DNA from 2 places in the Streptomyces sp. NPDC039480 genome. Region 2 is predicted to be linked to the other one. Evidence: riboswitches for the same ligand, from Rfam matches in the RefSeq annotation. Region 2 holds a riboswitch; the other holds the start of a gene.
What was found. Region 2 has a riboswitch for S-adenosylmethionine ahead of ACZ56E_RS19185 (aminotransferase class V-fold PLP-dependent enzyme). Riboswitches for the same ligand answer to the same signal wherever they lie in the genome.

Region 1 (9,530 bases), on a different contig from region 2:
CGCGGCGGCGGGCTCCCCGAACCGCTCGACGCCGTGGGCGCGCAGCTCCGCGGCGAAGCCGAGGATGGACTCCACGACGGCGTCGGCGCCGCGGTCGCGGCCCGTGGGGCGGCGCGCCTCGTGCAGCAGGGTGCCGTCGGCCCCGACCAGGGCGGCCTTCATTCCGGTGCCGCCCACATCGAGGGCGATGACGTGTCTCACGGGGACAGTCTCGCGCGTCGTCCGTGACAGGTCTAGTCCACTTCCCACTCCCGTGCCGGGCGCGCCCTCCTTTTCGGCACACCTGTCCGCTTGTGGGGGGCCTCCGGGGGAGGGGGTCGGCCGACGTCTGGACCCCTCCGGGGCGGGGTCGGCCGATTCGGGGAGGCTGGTGCCCTCGGGCTCCCCTGCGGCGGGGAGGCTGGTGCTCGACCCTTTCGTGGCGGGGGCGGTCGGCGTCGCGCGCCCGGGGCTGTGTCGCCCGCCCTTTCCTCGCCGCTTCGCGGCGGTCTTTCCCACCCGCCCGCCCGTTACCCCGCACCTGACGCAGCTGGCGGAACCCTGCCGCTTCGCGGCGGTTTTTCCCGCCCGCCCACCCGGCACCCCGCGACGAATCGGTTGCCGCACTGCCTCGCCGCTTCGCGGCGAAACTTTCCCACCCACCCGCCCGTTGCTCCGCACCTGGCGCCGCAGGCAGAACCCTGCCGCTTCGCGGCGACTTTCCCACCCGCCCGCCCGTTACCCCGCACCTGACGCTGCTGGCAGAGCTCTGCCGCTTCGCGGCGGTTTTTCCCACCCGCCCACCCGGCACCCCGCAACGGTCGGTTGCCACACTGCCTCGCCGCTTCGCGGCGAAACCCGCCCACCCGTTACCCCGCACCTGACGCCGCTGGCGGCACCCCGCGGATTTCCCGCCCGCCCACCCGTTGCTCCGCACCCGACTTCGCCGTGGTCTACCTGCGTTGCGTTTCGGTGCGGGGTGAACGGGTGGGTGGGTGGGAGGTGGCCGCCGCGGAGCGGCGGGTCAGGGCGTGGCCCCACGAGCGAGAGGTGAGGGCCGGGCGGCGGCAGCGTTCGGCGCGGTGGCGGCGCAGGGTGCCAAATCCTCGGCCGGGCGGGTCGGACGACTGGGAGGAAAGCAGGGGCCCCGCCCCGGTGCCGAGCCGGGGGCCGTAGCCCCGTGACGGCGGCACCGAGGCGTGCCGGCAGGGTCAGTTCAGGATCACGCTGCGTGTGAGGTTGCGGGGGTGGTCCGGGTCCTGGCCTCGGGATTCCGCGAGCGCCACCGCCAGGCGTTGGGCGCGGATGAGGTCCGCGAGAGGGTCCGCCTCCTGGCGGGCGACCAGTTCGCCGCCGACGCGGGCCACGTCCCCCGCGAGCCCCTCCGGCAGCGTGCCGAACATCCAGGCCACCCGGCCGGGGCCGGTGATGGAGATCGGACCGTGGCGGTACTCCATCGCCGGGTACGACTCCGTCCACGCACCGGCCGCCTCCCGCATCTTGAGGGCGGCCTCCAGGGCCAGACCGTACGTCCAGCCCCGGCCCAGGAACGTCCACTGCTCCGCGCCCAGCACCGCCGCCGGCAGCGGCTCGGTCACCGCGAGCTCCGCGTCGACGGCCGCCTCGGCCACCGTCTTGAGGCCGGGGATGTGACCGAGACCGGCCCGCAGGAAGGCGAAGGCCGTCGTCGCGAAGCGGGTCTGGACGACCGACTCCTCGTCCGCCCAGTCCAGGACCGCCACGGTGTCCGCAGCGTCCATGACGGGGGTTTTCGGATCGGCCGTGAGGGCGAGCGTCGGAACCGTGCCCTTCAGGCGCGTCAGCAGGTCAAGGACCTCTGTCGTCGTGCCCGAGCGGGTGATCGCGACGACGCGGTCGTACGTCCGCCCGGCGGGGAACTCCGACGACGCGAAGGCGTCCGTCTCGCCGAGCCCGGCAGCCTCGCGCAGCGCCGCGTACGCGATGGCCATGAACCACGAGGTGCCGCAGCCGGTGACGGCGACCCGCTCCCCCGGCTGCGGAAAGGCCTCGAACGTGGCGGCCGCCTCGACCGCCCGGTGCCAGCAGGCGGGCTGGGTGGCTATTTCTGCTGCGGTACGCGACATGCGCCGGGGCTCCTCGTCAGTGCGGGACTGGTGCGGGACTCCCGCCATGGTCATCGGCGGGACCGCCGTTGCACAAGTGATACGCGGGTGGTGTAGACCTTGTGTCCGGACTCGGGGGAAACTCGCAGTTCAATGAGGATTGTGGAAGCTACGAGGGTGGGACAGCTGTGCAGCGGCGCGTGACAGGACTGACCGCGGCGGTGGCCGCACTGGGCATGGCGGGCGTGCTCGCCGGCTGCGGCGGTCCCGGCGACTCCGGCGACGTCACCCTCAAGCTGGTGGCCGCCGACTACGGCGACTCCGCGGCGAACAGCTCGAAGAAGTACTGGGCCAAGGTCGTCGAGGGGTTCGAGAAGGAGAACCCCGGCATCAAGGTCGACGTGACCGTTCACTCCTGGAACGACGTCGACCGTGAGGTCAAGGAGATGGTCAAGAAGGGCGAGGCCCCCGACCTGGCGCAGATCGGCGCCTACGCCGACTACGCCGCGCAGGGCAAGCTCTACGAGGCCGACGAGCTCCTCTCCATCGCCACGCAGGCCGACTTCCTGACCCCGCTCTCGCAGGCCGGCGAGGTCAACCGCATCCAGTACGGCATGCCGTTCGCCTCCTCCACGCGGCTGCTCTTCTACAACACCAAGCTCTTCAAGGACGCCCACCTCACCCCGCCGCAGAGCTGGAGCGAGCTGCAGGCCGACGCGAAGGCGCTCAAGGCGCGCGGCGTGAAGATCCCGTACGCGCTGCCGCTCGGCCCCGAGGAGGCCCCCGCCGAGACGCTGATGTGGATGCTCAGCGGCGGCGGCGGTTACACCGACAACGTCGGCTCGTACTCCCTCGACTCCACGCAGAACGCCAAGACGTTCGCCTGGCTCAGGGACGAGCTCGTCGGCAAGGGCCTGACCGGCCCCACGCCGCCCGCACAGCTGAACCGCGCCGACGCCTTCGCGGCGTTCGCGCGCGGCGATGTCGGCATGCTCAACGGCCACCCGACGCTGATGAAGATGGCAGCCAAGAAGGGCGTGAAGTTCGGCATGGTGCCGGCGCCCGGCGTCAACGGCAAGGCGCAGGCCACGATGGGCGTCGCCGACTGGATGATGGCGTTCAAGCAGAACGGCCACCGCAAGGAGGCCGGCAAGTTCCTCGACTACGTCTACAGCAAGAAGAACGTGCTCGAGTTCTCGAACGAGTACGACATCCTGCCCGTGACGACCTCCGCGTCGCAGGCGATGGCGAAGGACCGCGGCCACACCGCGCTCGGCAAGTTCCTCAAGGAGCTCCCCACGTCGGAGCTGTACCCGGTGGGCAAGACGTCCTGGGCGCAGGTCTCCGCGGACATCAAGAAGGACATCGGCAAGACCGTCGGCGAGGGCGGCGACCCCAAGTCGGTGCTCGGCCGGATCCAGACCCGGGCGATGACCGCGGAGAACGCCGAGTAGCTGTTGCGGCCTTGTCGGAGGCGGCCGGTAGCGTGGCGGGCATGACCGATCAGGAGCGCATGGCCGATCAGGAGCGGGAGGGCCTCTCCGAGCGGGACCGCGCGGTGCTCGCCCTCGAGCGGCGGCCGTGGCCGGGTCCTGGCGCCAAGGAGCGCGCCGTCCGCGAGGAGCTCGGCATGGTCCCGGTGCGCTACTACCAGGTCCTGAACGCCCTCCTCGACGACCCGCGGGCGCTCGCCCACGACCCGATTACGGTCAATCGGCTGCGCCGGGTGCGGGAGTCCCGGCGCGCCGAGCGCTGACGCGGCTAAGGTCGGGCCCATGGGTGACCCTACGTACTCGCTGTCGGACCTGCCCGAGCCGCCCGGCCTGCCCGAGCCCGTGACGTCCGCGGGGCGCGACGGCCTCGCCGCGTTCCTCGCCCGGCCGGAACGCGCCGTGGTGGCGCTGGACTTCGACGGGACGCTCGCCCCGATCGTGCCCGACCCCGAACAGGCGCGCACCCACCCGGACGCCGTGCCAGTGCTCGCCGCGCTCGCCCCCCGCCTGCGGTCGGTGGCCGTCGTCACGGGCCGCCCGGCGGGCGTCGCCGTCCGCTACGGCGGCTTCGCGGGCGTCCCCGGCCTCGAGCACCTCGTCGTCCTCGGGCACTACGGCGCCGAGCGCTGGGACGCCGTCACCGGCACGGTCCGCGCCGCCGAGCCGCACCCCGGGGTCGCGGCCGTGCGCGCCGAGCTGCCCGGCTTCCTGGACGGGATCGGCGCCTGGCGCGGATCGTGGATAGAGGAGAAGGGCCGCGCCGTCGCCGTGCACACGCGCAGGGCGCAGGACCCGCAGGCGGCCTTCGAGGCGCTGCGCGAGCCGCTCGGCGAGCTGGCGCACCGGCACGGCCTGATCGTCGAGCCGGGCCGGCTCGTCCTGGAGCTGCGGCCGCCGGGCATGGACAAGGGCGTGGCCCTCGCCGAGTACCTGCGCGAGGTGGGCGCCGAGTCCGTCCTGTACGCCGGTGACGACCTCGGCGACCTGCCCGCCTTCGGCGCCGTGGAGAAGCTCCGCTCGGACGGTGTCGCGGGCCTGCTCGTGTGCAGCGGCAGCGCGGAGGTCAAGGAGCTGGCGGGGCGGGCCGACCTGGTCGTGGACGGCCCGCCGGGTGTCGTACGGCTGCTGTCGGCGATCGGCGCCCGGCTGTCCTGAGCGGGCGGGCGCGCGGGGTGCCTCAGCCCGTCAGGGCCCGCAGCTGGTCGAGGAACCACTGCGCGGGCGGCAGCGCCGTCGCCGCCGCCGCGAGGCGCTTCGTGCGCTCGGCGCGCTCCTCCGGCGGCATCAGGAGAGCCGTGTGCAGGGCCTCCGCCGTGGCCGTGACGTCGAAGGGGTTCACGGAGAGCGCGTCCTCGCCGAGCTCCTCGTGGGCGCCCGCCTCCCGCGAGAGGACCAGCGCGCAGCCCTCGTCGGAGACGACCGGCACCTCCTTCGCGACGAGGTTCATGCCGTCGCGGATGGGGTTGACCAGGGCCACGTCCGCCATGCGGTAGGCCGCGAGGGAGCGCGCGAAGTCGTCCTTGACGTGCAGGACCACCGGGGTCCAGCCGTCCGTCCCGTACGTGGCGTTGATGTCCTCGGCGACCCGGGAGACCTCCGCGGTGTAGTCGCGGTAGACCGCCAGGTCCTGCCGGGACGGGTAGGCGAAGGCGACGTGCACGACGCGCTCGCGCCACTCGGGGTGCGTGTCGAGCAGCTCGCGGTAGGCGTGCAGGCCCCGCACGATGTTCTTGGACAGCTCCGTCCGGTCCACCCGGACGATCAGCTTCCGGTCCTCGCCGTCCTGCTGCCCCGCCTGCTCCCGCAGCGCCCGCATCCGCTCCTCGACGTCGTCGCGCCGCGACCGCTCCCGCAGGAAGTCGGCGTCGGCCCCGAGCCCGTGCACCCCGATCCGGGTGCCCGAGGTCCCGCCGACCAGCCGCACACAGCACTCCGTGAACGCGTCCGCCCACCGCCCGGTGAGGAAGCCGAGCCGGTCGGCGCCGAGCATCCCGCGCAGCAGCTGCTCGGCCACGTCGTCCGGCAGCATCCGGAAGTAGTCGGCGGGCGCCCACGGGGTGTGCGAGAAGTGGCCGATGCGCAGATCCTCGCGGAGCTCCCGCAGCATGCCCGGCACCAGCGCCAGGTGGTAGTCCTGCACCAGGACGGCCGCCCCCGGCCCCGCCTCCTCGGCGAGCGCCTCGGCGAACGCCCGGTTGTACGTCTCGTACGCCGCCCACTGTGCGCGGAACTCCGGTCCGAAGACCGGTTCCAACGGCGTCTGGTAGAGCAGGTGGTGGACGAACCACAGCACCGAGTTCGCGATGCCGTTGTACGCGTCCGCGTGGACGTCCGCGTCGATGTCCAGCATCCGTACGCCTGGCTCGCCGACGCCCCGGCGCACCGCCTCGCGGTCGCCGTCGCCGAGCGCCGCGCACACCCACAGGGCGTCCGCCTCGTCGCCGATGGCGCTGAGCCCGGAGACCAGGCCGCCGCCGCCACGCCTGGCGGTCAGCTCACCGTCCTCTCCGACGGTGTACGAGACGGGGCCGCGGTTGGACGCGACGAGTACCTGCGCTGCTGACGAACCGTGCTCGGAGACCATGTGGCAAAACGTAGCCCGTCCCGGGGTCGGGCAAACGTACGGGCCGACTCCGCCTCGGCGGAGCCAGGCACCCGGTCACGCCACGCGGCGGTGCGCGTACTCGGCGATGCCCGCCATCGGCGGCCGCTCCTCCGTGTCGACCGGGTACGTCCGCGGCACGAACCCCTGCTCGCCCCGCTCGAACTGCGTGAGCTCGGGGCGTACGAGATGCCCACGCGCGAGCCGCAGCTGTGCCGTCCGGTAGATCGCCGCCGCCATCCGCCCGAGCGCCTGCCCGTCCTGGTGCCGGTGCTTGCGCACCCCGACGTCCACCTGCGCCAGCGCGTCCAGACCCACCGTGTGCAGCGCGTCGACGAGCAGGCCGAGCTCCACGCCGTACCCGACGGGAAACGGCAGCCGCTCCAGGAGCGACCTGCGGGCCGCGTACTCGCCGCCGAGCGGCTGGACGAACCCCGCGAGCTGCGGCCAGTGCATGTTCAGGAGCGGGCGCGCCATCAGCTCCGTCACCCGGCCGCCCTGCCCGGCGGCCTCACCGAGCGGCCGGTCGTACATCGCCTTGACGAAGGCCACGTCCGGGTCGGTGAGCAGCGGGCCCACGATCCCCGAGACGAAGTCCGCGGAGAATTCCCGCAGGTCCGCGTCGACGAACGCGACGATGTCACCGCTCGTCACGAGCAGCGAGCGCCACAGCACCTCGCCCTTGCCCGGGACCGCGGGGAGGCGCGGCAGGATCTCTTCCCTGCGGACGACCTTGGCGCCCGCCGCCGCCGCGACCTCGGCCGTGCGGTCCGTGGAGCCGGAGTCGATCACCACGAGCTCGTCGACCAGCGGAACCTTCTCCATCAGCTCGCGGCGTATCTCGGCGACGATCTCACCGACCGTCCCCTCCTCGTCGAGCGCGGGCAGCACGACGCTCACCGAGGCGCCGCAGGCGCGCTTCGCGTCGGCGAGCCGGGCCGGCGGCCGGTCGGCGACGGACCAGGAACGCCTGCTGAGCCAGTGCTCGACCTCTTCCAGCACGGTCGCGGTCCTCCCATAGGTGATCGATGAGGTGATCGATGTGATCCATCTCGCGGTTCGGACGACTATCTCAAGGGTCCGGGGCTTCGGTTACAGTCTTGAACAACGCCGGTGACCATCGCATGTCGGGGTCGCCGCCGCGTTGAGATCGACAACTGAAACCCATAATCGAAAACCGCTCATCCAGAGGGGCAGAGGGAAACGGCCCGTTGAAGCCCCGGCAACCCTCCCGCCGACCGCGAGGTCACGGTGGGGAAGGTGCCAATTCCGTCTCGCGGCGAGATGCGTCGCGAGGAAGATGAGGAGAAAGGGCCTCGCCTCCATGGCTGTGCAGACTGTCGCCACCGATAGCGCCACCGAAAGCACCACCCCTTCCGTCGACCTCGGGCCCGCCTCCGGCCTCTCCTGCCGTGAGTGCGGCACCAAGTTCCCGCTCGGCCCGATCTTCGCCTGCGCCGAGTGTTTCGGCCCCCTCGAAGTCGCGTACGACCTGCCGCTCGGCGACCCGGAAGCCCTCCGCAAGCAGATCGAGGCGGGCCCCGCCAACATCTGGCGCTACGCCCCGCTGCTCCCCGTCCCCGCCGACGTGGCCGACAAGCCGAACCTGAACCCCGGCTGGACCCAGCTCGTCAAGGCCGACAACCTCGGCCGTGAACTCGGCGTCGAGCAGGGCAAGTTGTTCGTCAAGGACGACTCCGGCAACCCCACGCACTCCTTCAAGGACCGCGTCGTCGCGCAGGCCCTCGAAGCGGCGCGCGCTTTCGGCTTCACCACGCTCTCCTGCTCCTCCACCGGCAACCTCGCGGGTGCCGTCGGCGCAGCCGCCGCCCGCGCCGGCTTCCGCTCCTGCGTGTTCATCCCGCATGACCTGGAGCAGGGCAAGGTCGTCATGGCCGCGGTCTACGGCGGTGAACTCGTCGGCATCGAGGGCAACTACGACGACGTGAACCGCTTCTGCTCCGAGCTCATCGGCGACCCGCTGGGCGAGGGCTGGGGCTTCGTCAACGTCAACCTGCGGCCGTACTACGGCGAGGGTTCCAAGACCCTCGCGTACGAGATCTGCGAGCAGCTCGGCTGGGAGCTGCCCGACCAGCTCGTCATCCCCATCGCCTCCGGCTCGCAGCTCACGAAGATCGACAAGGGGCTCAAGGAGCTCATCGCCCTCGGTCTGGTGGCCGACAAGCCGTACAAGATCTTCGGCGCGCAGGCCGAGGGCTGCTCGCCGGTGTCGGCCGCGTTCAAGGCCGGCCACGACGTCGTACGCCCGCAGAAGCCGAACACCATCGCCAAGTCGCTGGCCATCGGCAACCCCGCCGACGGGCCGTACGTCCTGGACATCGCGCGCCGCACGGGCGGTGCGGTGGAGGACGTGAACGACGAGCAGGTCGTCGAGGCGATCAAGCTGCTCGCCCGCATGGAAGGGATCTTCGCGGAGACCGCGGGGGGTGTGACGGTGGGCGTCACGAAGAAGCTCTTCGAGGCGGGGCTTCTCGACCCGGCCCTCACCACGGTGGTCCTGAACACCGGGGACGGCCTGAAGACGCTTGACGCTGTCGCTGAGACTTCGCAGGCCACGGCGACGATCAAGCCGAGCCTTGAGGCGTTTCGCTCCGCGGGGCTTGCCGGCTGAGGTTGTTGCTTCCCTGCGGGTCGGCTGTGGCTGGTCGCGCAGTTCCCCGCGCCCCTTATGGGGCGCCCATCCCCCGGTACTTCTGAGGTGAACCCATGAGTGTCAACGTCCGCATCCCCACCATTCTGCGCACCTACACCGGCGGCAAGGCCGAAGTGGCCGCCGAGGGGGCGAATCTGGGTGAGGTCATCGCCGACCTGGAGAAGAACCACACCGGGATCGCCGCCCGCGTCCTGGACGACCAGGGCAAGCTGCGCCGCTTCGTCAACGTGTACGTGAACGACGACGACGTCCGTTTCGAGCAGGGCCTCGAGACGGCCACGCCGGACGGCGCGGGCGTCTCGATCATTCCCGCCGTCGCGGGCGGCTGATCTTTTCGCAAGCACCCTGCGAAATTCGAATTGCCCCCTCCGCGAGAGAAGCGGAGGGGGCAATTCTGCTTGGTTGAGCGCGGTACAGTTGGGAAGCGTGCTTCGCCGTCAGTGCCGAGTGCATATACGAAGTCGGCCCGGAGCCGACAAGAAGTAGCCAAAGCGCACTGCCCTTTTGAGCCTCATGTGCCTTTTGCCTGGCCCGACTTGCCCTGGATTCCGGTGAATTCTCCGCATATTACCGATCGGGCGCGCCCAGAATTCTCGTCCGATTGACCTGTTGCAGACGGCAGTTGGACAGATACATTCAGCGGCGGTCGACGCGTTCCGGCGCACACCCCCAATCAGTGGGGGGTGAGGTCTGACCCG
Region 2 (9,530 bases):
TCGCCGGGCGCGCCGCGGCCTTTCTGGTCAGCGGGGCGCGCAGCGTACGGCAGTTGACCCATCTGACGACGGCGGCGCTGGTCGTGACCGCCTTCGCGGTGCCGGCGACGTCGGGGCGCGCCGCGCTCGCGCTGCCCGTCTTCCTCGCGCTCGCCAAGGTCCTCGCCGACCGGAAGCGACTGGTCGTGATGCTCGCGCTGCTCTTTCCGACCGTCATTCTTCTCTCCGCGGTCGCGACTCTGATCGGTGCGGGAGCACATCTGATCACGGTGTCGGTGCTGTGGGAGGCGACCGGTGAGCGGATCGGCTTCACTCAGTGGCTGCTGCTCGGCCTGCCGCTCGCCATGACGTCATCCCATCTGGCGGCGGAGGTCGTCCTGTTGACGACCACCCGGCGCGCCGACCGCCGCGGCCCGGTCCACATCACCCTCGACCAGCTCCAGGAGCACAGCGAACAGCCCGTCACCGGCCCCTGGGAGGCGGCCGAGACGCGCTGCGCCCTGCTGCTCGCCACCGTCGTCGTCCTGTGGTGCAGCGAACCGCTGCACCAGGTGCCGCCCGCCGTCGTCGCGCTGATCGGCGCGGTCGTGGCCTCCTCGCCCGCCCTCGGCACGGTCGGCCTCAAGGACGCCCTCAAGACGGTGCCCTGGTCGCTGCTCCTCTTCATGGCGGCGACGATGGCGATGGGCGTCGCGCTCGCCGACTCGGGGGCGGCGAGGTGGCTGGTGTCCGGGCTGCCCCTGGACCTGTCCCCGTGGCTCTTCCTCGCCGTGGTGGTCGCGGTCAGCACGGCCGCCCACCTCGTCCTGCAGTCACGCTCGGCGCGCTCCTCGGTCCTTGTCCCGCTGGTCGTCGCGGCGGCCGTCGGCGCGGGCGTCAACCCGGTGGCCGCCGCGCTGGCCTCCACGGCCGCGGCCGGCTTCTGCCACACGCTGCCCGCCTCCGCGAAGCCCGTCACTCTCTTCGCCGAGATCCCGGGCACCCCCACCTACACCCCGCGCGATCTGCTGCGCCTCTCCGCGGTCCTCGCGCCGCTGACCGCCGCGCTCGTCCTGCTCTTCGCCGTGGCGCTCTGGCCGCTGCTCGGCGTCCCCGTCCGCTGAGCCCGCCCTTGAATCCGAACCCGCCCTTGAATCCCCCTGGAGACCGTCATGCTGACCCGTTTCGCCATCGCCCCCAGCGGCTTCAAGGAGTCCCTGTCCGCGAGCTCGGCGGCCGAGGCCATCGCCGCCGGTGTACGCCGTGTCGTCCCGCACGCCGAGACCGATCTGATCCCGCTGGTGGACGGCGGCGAGGGCACCGCCCGCGCGCTGGCCGCGGCGGGCGGCGGGCGGCTCGTGGCCCTGCCCGCGACCGGTCCCGTCGGCCAGCCGATCGGCACGCACTTCGCCCTGCTGCCCGACGGCACCGCGGTCGTCGAGATGGCGGCCGTGGCGGGGCTCTCGCTGGTCCCCCGCGACCTGCGGGACCCGGGCGCCACCACGACGTACGGCGTGGGCGAGCTGATCCGCGCCGCACTCGACACGGGCGCCCGCCGCATCCTGGTCGGCTGCGGCGACTCGGGCACGTCGGACGGCGGCGCGGGGGCGCTGCAGGCCCTCGGCGCCCGTCTCCTCGACGCGGACGGCTGGGAACTGCCGCACGGCGGGCGGGAGTTGACGCGGCTGAGCCGCATCGACCCGAGCGGCCTCGACCCGCGCCTCGCGGACACCGAGATCCGCGTCGCCTGCAACCCCTTCAACGTCCTGTGCGGCGAGCGCGGCGTCGCCCGCGTCTTCGGCCCCCAGAAAGGAGCGACACCCCAGCAGGTCGAGCAGCTCGCGGCCGCCCTCGAACACTGGGCGCATCTCCTCACGCGGGACCTGCCCGTGCGGACCGACCTCTTCGAGGGGCCCGGCACGGGCGCGTCGGGCGGCCTCGGCGCCGGGCTCGCCGCCCTCGGCGCCGTGCTGCTCCCCCGCTTCGACGTGCTGCTCGAACGGCTCGACCTCGACGAACGGCTGGCCCGCGCCGACCTGGTCATCACCGCGGAGGGCGCCCTGGACCACCAGACCCCGCGCGGCAAGGTCCCCGCCGAGGTGGCGCGCCGCGCGAAGCGGTCCGGGCGCCCCGTCCTGGTCCTCGCGGGCACGATCGGGGACGGCGCGCACACCGTCCGCGCGCTGGGCGTGGACGCGTACAGCGCGATCCTGCCCGCTCCGGTCTCGCTGACGGAGGCGCTCGGCCGGGGCGGCGAGTTCCTCACCGACGCGACGGAGCGGGCCCTGCGGATGATCCAGCTCGGCTCACGGCTGCCCGGGGGCCGGCTGCCCGCGGGTCAGACGGCGGCGCTGGTGTCCGGCACGCAACGCCCGTCCTCGGTGCGGTAGCTCCACCGCGCGCCGTCCGACACCAGCTCCTTGACGGCGCGCACGAAACGCTCGACGTGCTCGTCGGGGGTGCCCGCGCCGAAGCTGACGCGGATGGCGTTCAGCGACTTCTCGCCGGGCGCGGCCTCGGGGGCGCCGCACTCGCCGGGCTCGTCGGGCTCGCTGCCGAGCAGGGTGCGCACCAGCGGGTGGGCGCAGAACAGGCCGTCCCGTACGCCGATGCCGTACTCGGCGGAGAGCGCGGCGGCGAAGTGCGAGCTGTTCCAGCCGTCCACCACGAAGGAGATGACGCCGACGCGCGGCGCGTCGTCCCCGAAGAGCGAGAGCACCCGCACGGCGGGCACCTCGGCGAGCCCCTCGCGCACCTTGGCGATCAGGTACTGCTCGCGGGCGACGAGCTGGTCGAAGCCCGCCTCGGTGAGCGCCTTGCAGGCGGCGGCGATCGAGTACACGCCGATGACGTTCGGCGAACCGGCCTCGTGGCGGGCCGCGGAGTCGTGCCACTCCACGTCCACACCGCCGCCTGCTTCCTTGGGGCGTCGTGCGACCTTGCGCGAGGCGCCGCCGCCCGCGAGGTACGGCTCGGCCGCCCGCAGCCAGTCGGAGCGGCCCGCGAGGACACCGGAGCCGAACGGCGCGTACAGCTTGTGTCCGGAGAAGGCGACCCAGTCGACGTCCAACTCGCCGATGGAGACGGGGTGGTGGGGTGCGAGCTGCGCGGCGTCGAGGACGATCCGGGCGCCGTGCGCGTGCGCGGCGGCGGCCAGCTCCCGCACCGGCCACAGCTCACCGGTGACGTTGGAGGCACCGGTCACGCACACCAGCGCCGGGCCGTAGGGGTCGCGGTCGGCGAGGGCCCGCTCCAGGGTCTGGACGGCCTCGTCGGGGGTGCGCGGCGCGTTCAGGTACGTCACCCGGGCGTCCCGCCACGGCAGGAGCGAGGCGTGGTGCTCGGTCTCGAAGACGAAGACCTGGCAGTCGGCGGGCAGGGCGGCGGCGAGCAGGTTCAGCGAGTCGGTGGTGGAGCGGGTGAAGACGACCTGGTCGTCCTCGCGGCAGCCGAGGAACTCGGCGACGGCCACCCGGCTGTTCTCGAACAGGTCGGTGGAGAGCTGCGACAGGTACCCGGCGCCGCGGTGCACGCTGCCGTAGTACGGGGCGTACGCGGCCACGTCGTCCCACACCCGCTGCAGCGCCGGGGCGCTCGCCGCGTAATCGAGCGCGGCGTAGCTGACCTCGCCGCCGGTGACCAGCGGAACGGTGACGTCCCGGCCGAGGACCGGCAGCGGGGCACAGACGGAGGCGTCGACGGCAACGGCGGAAACAGACATGGCGAACTCCCGTGAGAAGCAGGCGAGATCACTGCGCCGGACGTCGGTCGACGGCGCAGGAGAAAGGTGAAAAAGAGTGTGCGGAGGCGGGGCGTGGAAGCCCTGTCACATTCGCTGGCTCACGAGACTGCTCCCTTGAGGACCAGGACCCCAGGGTTGCGAGGGGTCCGCGCTTGCCATACGCCCTGCTGCGTACGACCTGGTCTTCACCCGGGGCACCCCGCCACGGACGGAGGGTTGCCGGACAGCGGGCCGGGGCCGTAGTCGCTGTCACTCATGACCTGTGCAGCATCCTGCCACACGATCTTCGACGCGCAAGGCGCAGTCCAGAATCCGGACTGCGCCCTGCGTCACATCATCACGTCCTGAGGACGGCTCTCAGCGGTTGCTGACGGCCACCCAGCGCTCCAGGGCCTTCTTCGCGGCTCCCGAGTCGATCGCCCGCGCCGCCCGCGCCATGCCGGCCCTGATCTGCTCCGCCAGCGGCTCGTCGGTGGGCGCCAGGGCGACCAGCGCCGCCGCCGAGTTCAGCAGCACCGCGTCCCGCACGGGCCCGCTCTCCCCGTCGAGCAGCCGCAGCGCCACCTCCGCGTTGTACGAGGCATCGGCGCCCCGCAGCGCCTCGACGGGCACCAGGTCGAGCCCGACGTCCCGCGGGTCGAAGGCCTCCTCGCGCACGGCGCCGTCCCGCACCACCCAGACCCGGGAGGTGGACGTCGTCGTCAGCTCGTCGAGCCCGTCGTCACCGCGGAAGACGAGGGACGAGTGCCCCCGCTCGGCGAAGACGCCCGCCACGATGGGGGCCATCCGGGGGTCGGCGACCCCGACCGCCTGGGCGCGCACCTTGGCCGGATTGGTGAGCGGGCCGAGGAGGTTGAAGACGGTCCGGATGCCCAGCTGGCTGCGAGCGGCACCGGCGTGGCGCAGCGCCGGGTGGAACTTCACGGCGAAGCAGAACGTGATGCCCGCCTCGTCGGCGACCTCGACCACCCGCTGCGGGGTGAGGTCGAGGTTGACGCCGAGCTTCTCCAGCACGTCGGAGGCGCCGGACGCGCTGGAGGCGGCGCGGTTGCCGTGCTTGACGACCTTCGCGCCCGCGCCGGCGACGACGATCGCGGACATGGTCGAGATGTTGACGGTCTTGGCGCCGTCGCCACCCGTGCCCACGATGTCGACGCTCGGGCCCGGCACGTCGATGACGTTGGCGTGCGCGTACATGGCGCGGACCAGACCGGAGATCTCCTCGACGGTCTCGCCCTTGGCCCGCAGCGCGACCACGAAGGCCGCGATCTGCGCGTCGGTGGCCTCGCCGCGCATGATGCGGTCCATGGCCCAGGCCGTGTCGTCGGCGCTCTGGTCCCGGCCCGCCAGCAGGCCGTTCAGTACGTCGGGCCAGGAACGGCCCGCCGCGGTGTCGCCTCCTGCGGGGGTCACAGCGTTCATAGCCGCTCCTGGTTTTCGTCTGCGTGTGTACTTGGGGTGAGTCCCACCCTATCCAGCCCCGGGGACGGCAAAGAGCCCCGTCCATTGCCTGGACGGGGCTCTTACCGTGGCGACCATGGGAGGTCAGAGCTTCAGAGCTCCGGAATGATCAGTGGTGGCCGTGGCCGCTCGTGATCTCCTTGTACTCGTCGGCGGTGGGCTTGGGGATCTGACCCTCTTCCCCGAAGTAGCCCTTGGAGAGCTTGGCCCGCAGCTTCTGCGAACCGGACAGCTTGCGCTTGACGCCGTTCTCGTCGACCGCCGGGCCGAGCTCGACCGGCTTGTACTGCTCGTGCGCGGTGAGCGTGTGCAGCTGCTCCTTGCTGAGCGGCTCGTGGACCTCGATGAACTCACCGTGCGGCAGGCGCTTGATGATGCCCGACTCGCGGCCGTGCAGCACCTTGTCCCGGTCGCGCCGCTGGAGACCCAGGCAGATCCGCTTGGTCACGATGAAGGCGATGACCGGTCCGACGAAGAAGGCGATCCGGACGAACCAGGTGATCGCGTTCAGCGACAGGTGGAAGTGCGTGGCCCACAGGTCGTTGCCACCGCCGACCAGCATGACCATGTACGCCGTGATCCACGCGACACCGAAGGCCGTGCGGGTCGGGGCGTTGCGCGGGCGGTCCAGGATGTGGTGCTCGCGCTTGTCGCCGGTGACCCAGGACTCGATGAACGGGTAGACGGCGATGGCCACGAGGACCAGCGGGAAGACGATGACCAGCGGGATGAACACACCCAGGACGAGCGTGTGACCCCAGAGGTTGATCTCCCAGCCCGGCATCACACGGATCAGACCCTCGGCGAAGCCCATGTACCAGTCGGGCTGGGCGCCGGTGGACACCTGGTCCGGGCGGTACGGGCCGATGGCCCAGATCGGGTTGATCGAGGCGATCGCCGCGATGACCGCGATGACACCGAAGACCAGGAAGAAGAAGCCTCCGGCCTTGGCCATGTAGACGGGCAGCAGCGGCATGCCGACGACGTTCTTGTTGCTCTTGCCGGGGCCCGCGAACTGCGTGTGCTTGTGGTAGAAGACCAGGATCAGGTGCGCCACCACGAGGCCGAGCATGATGCCCGGCAGCAGCAGGATGTGGACCGAGTAGAACCGGGCCACGAAGTCGCCGCCGGGGAACTCGCCGCCGAACAGGAACATCGACAGGTACGTGCCGACGACCGGCACCGACAGGATGGCGCCCTGCATGAAGCGGACACCGGTGCCCGAGAGCAGGTCGTCCGGGAGCGAGTAACCGGTGAAACCGGTGAACATGCCGAGGACGAACAGCAGGAAGCCGAAGAGCCAGTTGACCTCACGCGGCTTGCGGAACGCACCCGTGAAGAACACGCGCATCATGTGCACGAACATGCCGGCGAGGAAGATCAGCGCCGCCCAGTGGTGGATCTGCCGGATCAGCAGACCACCGCGCACATCGAAGGAGATGTGCATGGTCGAGTTGAACGCCTCCGACATCAGCTGTCCCTGCATCGGGACGTAGCTGCCGTGGTACTCCACCTCGTTCATCGACGGGTGGAAGAACAGCGTCAGGTACACACCCGTGAGGATGATGATGATGAAGCTGTACAGGCAGATCTCGCCGAGCATGAAGGACCAGTGGTCCGGAAAGATCTTGCGCATGTTGGCCTTGGCCAGGGAGTAGATCCCCAGCCGGCCGTCGGCCCAGTCGGCGACGCGCTCGCCGGCGGGCGCTTGCTTGCGCTGTTCGTTGGAGGAAGTGGTGGTGGTGCTCATCCGCGCTCCCAGAAGGCAGGACCGACGGGCTCTTCGAAGTCGCCGAGCGCCTCGAGGTAGCCCTTTTCGTTCACGCCGATGCGCAGCTGCGGCAGGGCGTGACCAGCCGGGCCGAAGATGACTCGGGCACCGTCGGAGAGATCGAAGGTGGACTGGTGGCACGGGCAGAGGACGTGGTGCGTCTGCTGCTCGTACAGGGAGATCGGGCAGCCCACGTGGGTGCAGATCTTGGAGTACGCCACGATGCCTTCGTGCGACCACTCCAGCTCGCGCTTGTCCTTGATGTTCTCCGGCTGAATCCGGACGATCATCAGGGCGGCCTTGGCGATCTGGGTCTGGAAGTCGTGGTCGTGCTCCGACATGCCCTCGGGCATGGCGAAGGTCAGCGACCCGACCTGCACGTCCGCGGGACGCAGCGGCTCGTGGGTGTTCATGTTCACGAGCATCTTGCCCTTGGCCCACTTGGTGTGCCGGAGCTTGTCCTCGGGCAGCGGCCCGAGGTCACGCAGCAGGACGACACCGGAGAGCGGGACCAGGGCCAGCGCGCCGAACATCGTGTTGCGGATCAGCTTGCGCCGACCGAAACCCGACTCCTCGGCACCCTGCTTGAAGTCCGCCATGACCTTGGCGCGGACCTCGGGCTCGGCCGCGATCTCGTGCCGCTCGTCGGTCATCTCGACGTCGGACATCAGGGTGCGGGCCCAGTGGACCGCGCCCGCGCCGATGCAGAACAGCGCCACGCCGAGGGTCGTGCCCAGGGCGAAGTTGAGGCCGCTGATGTGACCGATCGGCCAGATGAAGACGCTCTTGTCGGCCGGGATCGCCACGTACGAGGCGATGAAGCCGACCGTCGCGATCATCGACAGCGTGAACATGAACGCCACGGCACGCTCGGAACGCCGGGCGGCCCGCTCGTCGATGTCCTGGACGCGGTGCTCGTGGGGCGGCAGCCCCGGGTCGGCGAACGGGTTGTCCTCCGCGGTCGCCACCGAGCCGTGCTCGGTCTCCTGCTTGCTGGGCAGGTTCTCTTCTGGAATCTCTTGGCTACTCATGACTTCTTGGCCTTTGCGGTCCGAGCGGCGACCCACACGGCGACCGCGATCAGCGAGCCGAGACCGAAGATCCAGCCGAAGAGGCCTTCACTGACCGGACCCAGACCGCCCAGCTTGAGACCGCCAGGGCTCTCGGTCTTCTCGCCGTTGACCGCGTCGAGGTACGCGATGATGTCCTTCTTGCTCTTCTCCGGCATCGTGGTGTCGGGGAAGGACGGCATGTTCTGCGGGCCGGTCTGCATGGCCTCGTAGATGTGCTTCGGGGAGACACCTTCGAGCGACGGCGCGAACTTGCCGTGCGTCAGCGCACCACCTTCACCGGTGAAGTTGTGGCACTGGGCACAGTTCGTGCGGAACAGCTCACCGCCCTTGGCGATGTCGGCTCCGTCCGGGCTGTACTGCTTCTTGGTCGGAACCGAGGGACCGGCACCCAGCGACGAGATGTACGCCGCCAGCTGGTCGATCTGGGCCTGGTTGTAGATGACCTTCTTCTTGGGCGCCTGGGCACCCGGCTGCTGGAGCGGCATACGTCCGGTGCCGACCTGGAAGTCGACAGCGGCGGCGCCGACGCCCACCAGGCTCGGACCGTCGGAGGAGCCCTGACCGCCGGTTCCGTGGCAGCTGGAGCAGCCCACGGCGTAGAGCTTCTTGCCCTCGTCGATGGCGAGGGACTGGGCGGTGTCATCGGCCTGCGCCTTGTCCGCCGGCGCGAACGCGGCGTACAGCCCCCCGGTGGCCGCCAGCGCGAGGAGTAGGACGACGACCGCCGCCAGCGGATGGCGTCGTCGTGCGGAGAGCTTTTTCACGGATTACCCCGGTGTCAGGATCTTCTGCGTCGATGCTTCTGGAATGTTTCGAATGCGTCGCGTGAGCGACCTGCCGCTTACTTGATCATGTAGATCGTGGCGAAGAGGCCGATCCAGACCACATCGACGAAGTGCCAGTAGTAGGACACGACGATGGCTGCGGTCGCCTGTTCGTGGGTGAACCTCCTGGCCGCATAGGTGCGCCCGAGGACCAGCAGGAAGGCGATCAGGCCGCCTGTCACGTGCAGTCCGTGGAAGCCGGTGGTCAGGTAGAAGACCGAGCCGTACGGGTCGGACGAGAGCGAGAGGCCCTCGTGCTTGACCAGCTCGGTGTATTCGTACACCTGACCGCCGATGAAGATCGCACCCATGATGAAGGTGACGATGAACCACATCCGGAGCTTCTTCACGTCACCGCGTTCAGCTGCGAACACGCCGAGCTGACACGTGAGAGAGGAGAGCACCAGGATGGTGGTGTTCGTCGCCGAGAACGGGAAGTTCAGGGCCGAAGCCATTTCCTTCCAGTGATCAGGACCTGTCACCGATCGCAGGGTGAAGTACATCGCGAAGAGGGCCGCGAAGAACATCAGCTCGGAACTCAACCAGATGATGGTTCCGACGCTGGTGAGGTTCGGTCGATTGACCGGCGGGTGCGCGTGCCCGGTATCTACTGTCGTTGCTGTCGCCACGACCGACATTATGTCGGTCGCTTATCCCGCCCTCACCCCGGGGGGTGCCGT

Region 1: another riboswitch for S-adenosylmethionine. It lies ahead of thrC (threonine synthase); the one in region 2 lies ahead of ACZ56E_RS19185 (aminotransferase class V-fold PLP-dependent enzyme).

The regions. Positions count from the first base shown of each region.
Region 1 covers NZ_JBVITX010000007.1:172,472-182,001, forward strand. Annotated here, with positions in the region: gene ACZ56E_RS22745 (ROK family protein) at 1-201, opposite strand, end outside; gene ACZ56E_RS22750 (SIS domain-containing protein) at 1,191-2,084, opposite strand; gene ACZ56E_RS22755 (ABC transporter substrate-binding protein) at 2,252-3,517, shown strand; gene ACZ56E_RS22760 (DUF3263 domain-containing protein) at 3,559-3,819, shown strand; gene otsB (trehalose-phosphatase) at 3,839-4,711, shown strand; gene ACZ56E_RS22770 (alpha,alpha-trehalose-phosphate synthase (UDP-forming)) at 4,734-6,140, opposite strand; gene ACZ56E_RS22775 (glucosyl-3-phosphoglycerate synthase) at 6,216-7,160, opposite strand; SAM riboswitch class I at 7,337-7,465, shown strand; gene thrC (threonine synthase) at 7,483-8,790, shown strand; gene ACZ56E_RS22785 (MoaD/ThiS family protein) at 8,886-9,161, shown strand.
Region 2 covers NZ_JBVITX010000005.1:498,942-508,471, reverse strand. Annotated here, with positions in the region: gene ACZ56E_RS19195 (SLC13 family permease) at 1-1,103, shown strand, start outside; gene ACZ56E_RS19190 (glycerate kinase family protein) at 1,152-2,369, shown strand; gene ACZ56E_RS19185 (aminotransferase class V-fold PLP-dependent enzyme) at 2,318-3,700, opposite strand; SAM riboswitch class IV at 3,865-3,982, opposite strand; gene trpD (anthranilate phosphoribosyltransferase) at 4,079-5,143, opposite strand; gene qcrB (cytochrome bc1 complex cytochrome b subunit) at 5,292-6,932, opposite strand; gene qcrA (cytochrome bc1 complex Rieske iron-sulfur subunit) at 6,929-7,984, opposite strand; gene qcrC (cytochrome bc1 complex diheme cytochrome c subunit) at 7,981-8,790, opposite strand; gene ctaE (aa3-type cytochrome oxidase subunit III) at 8,868-9,488, opposite strand.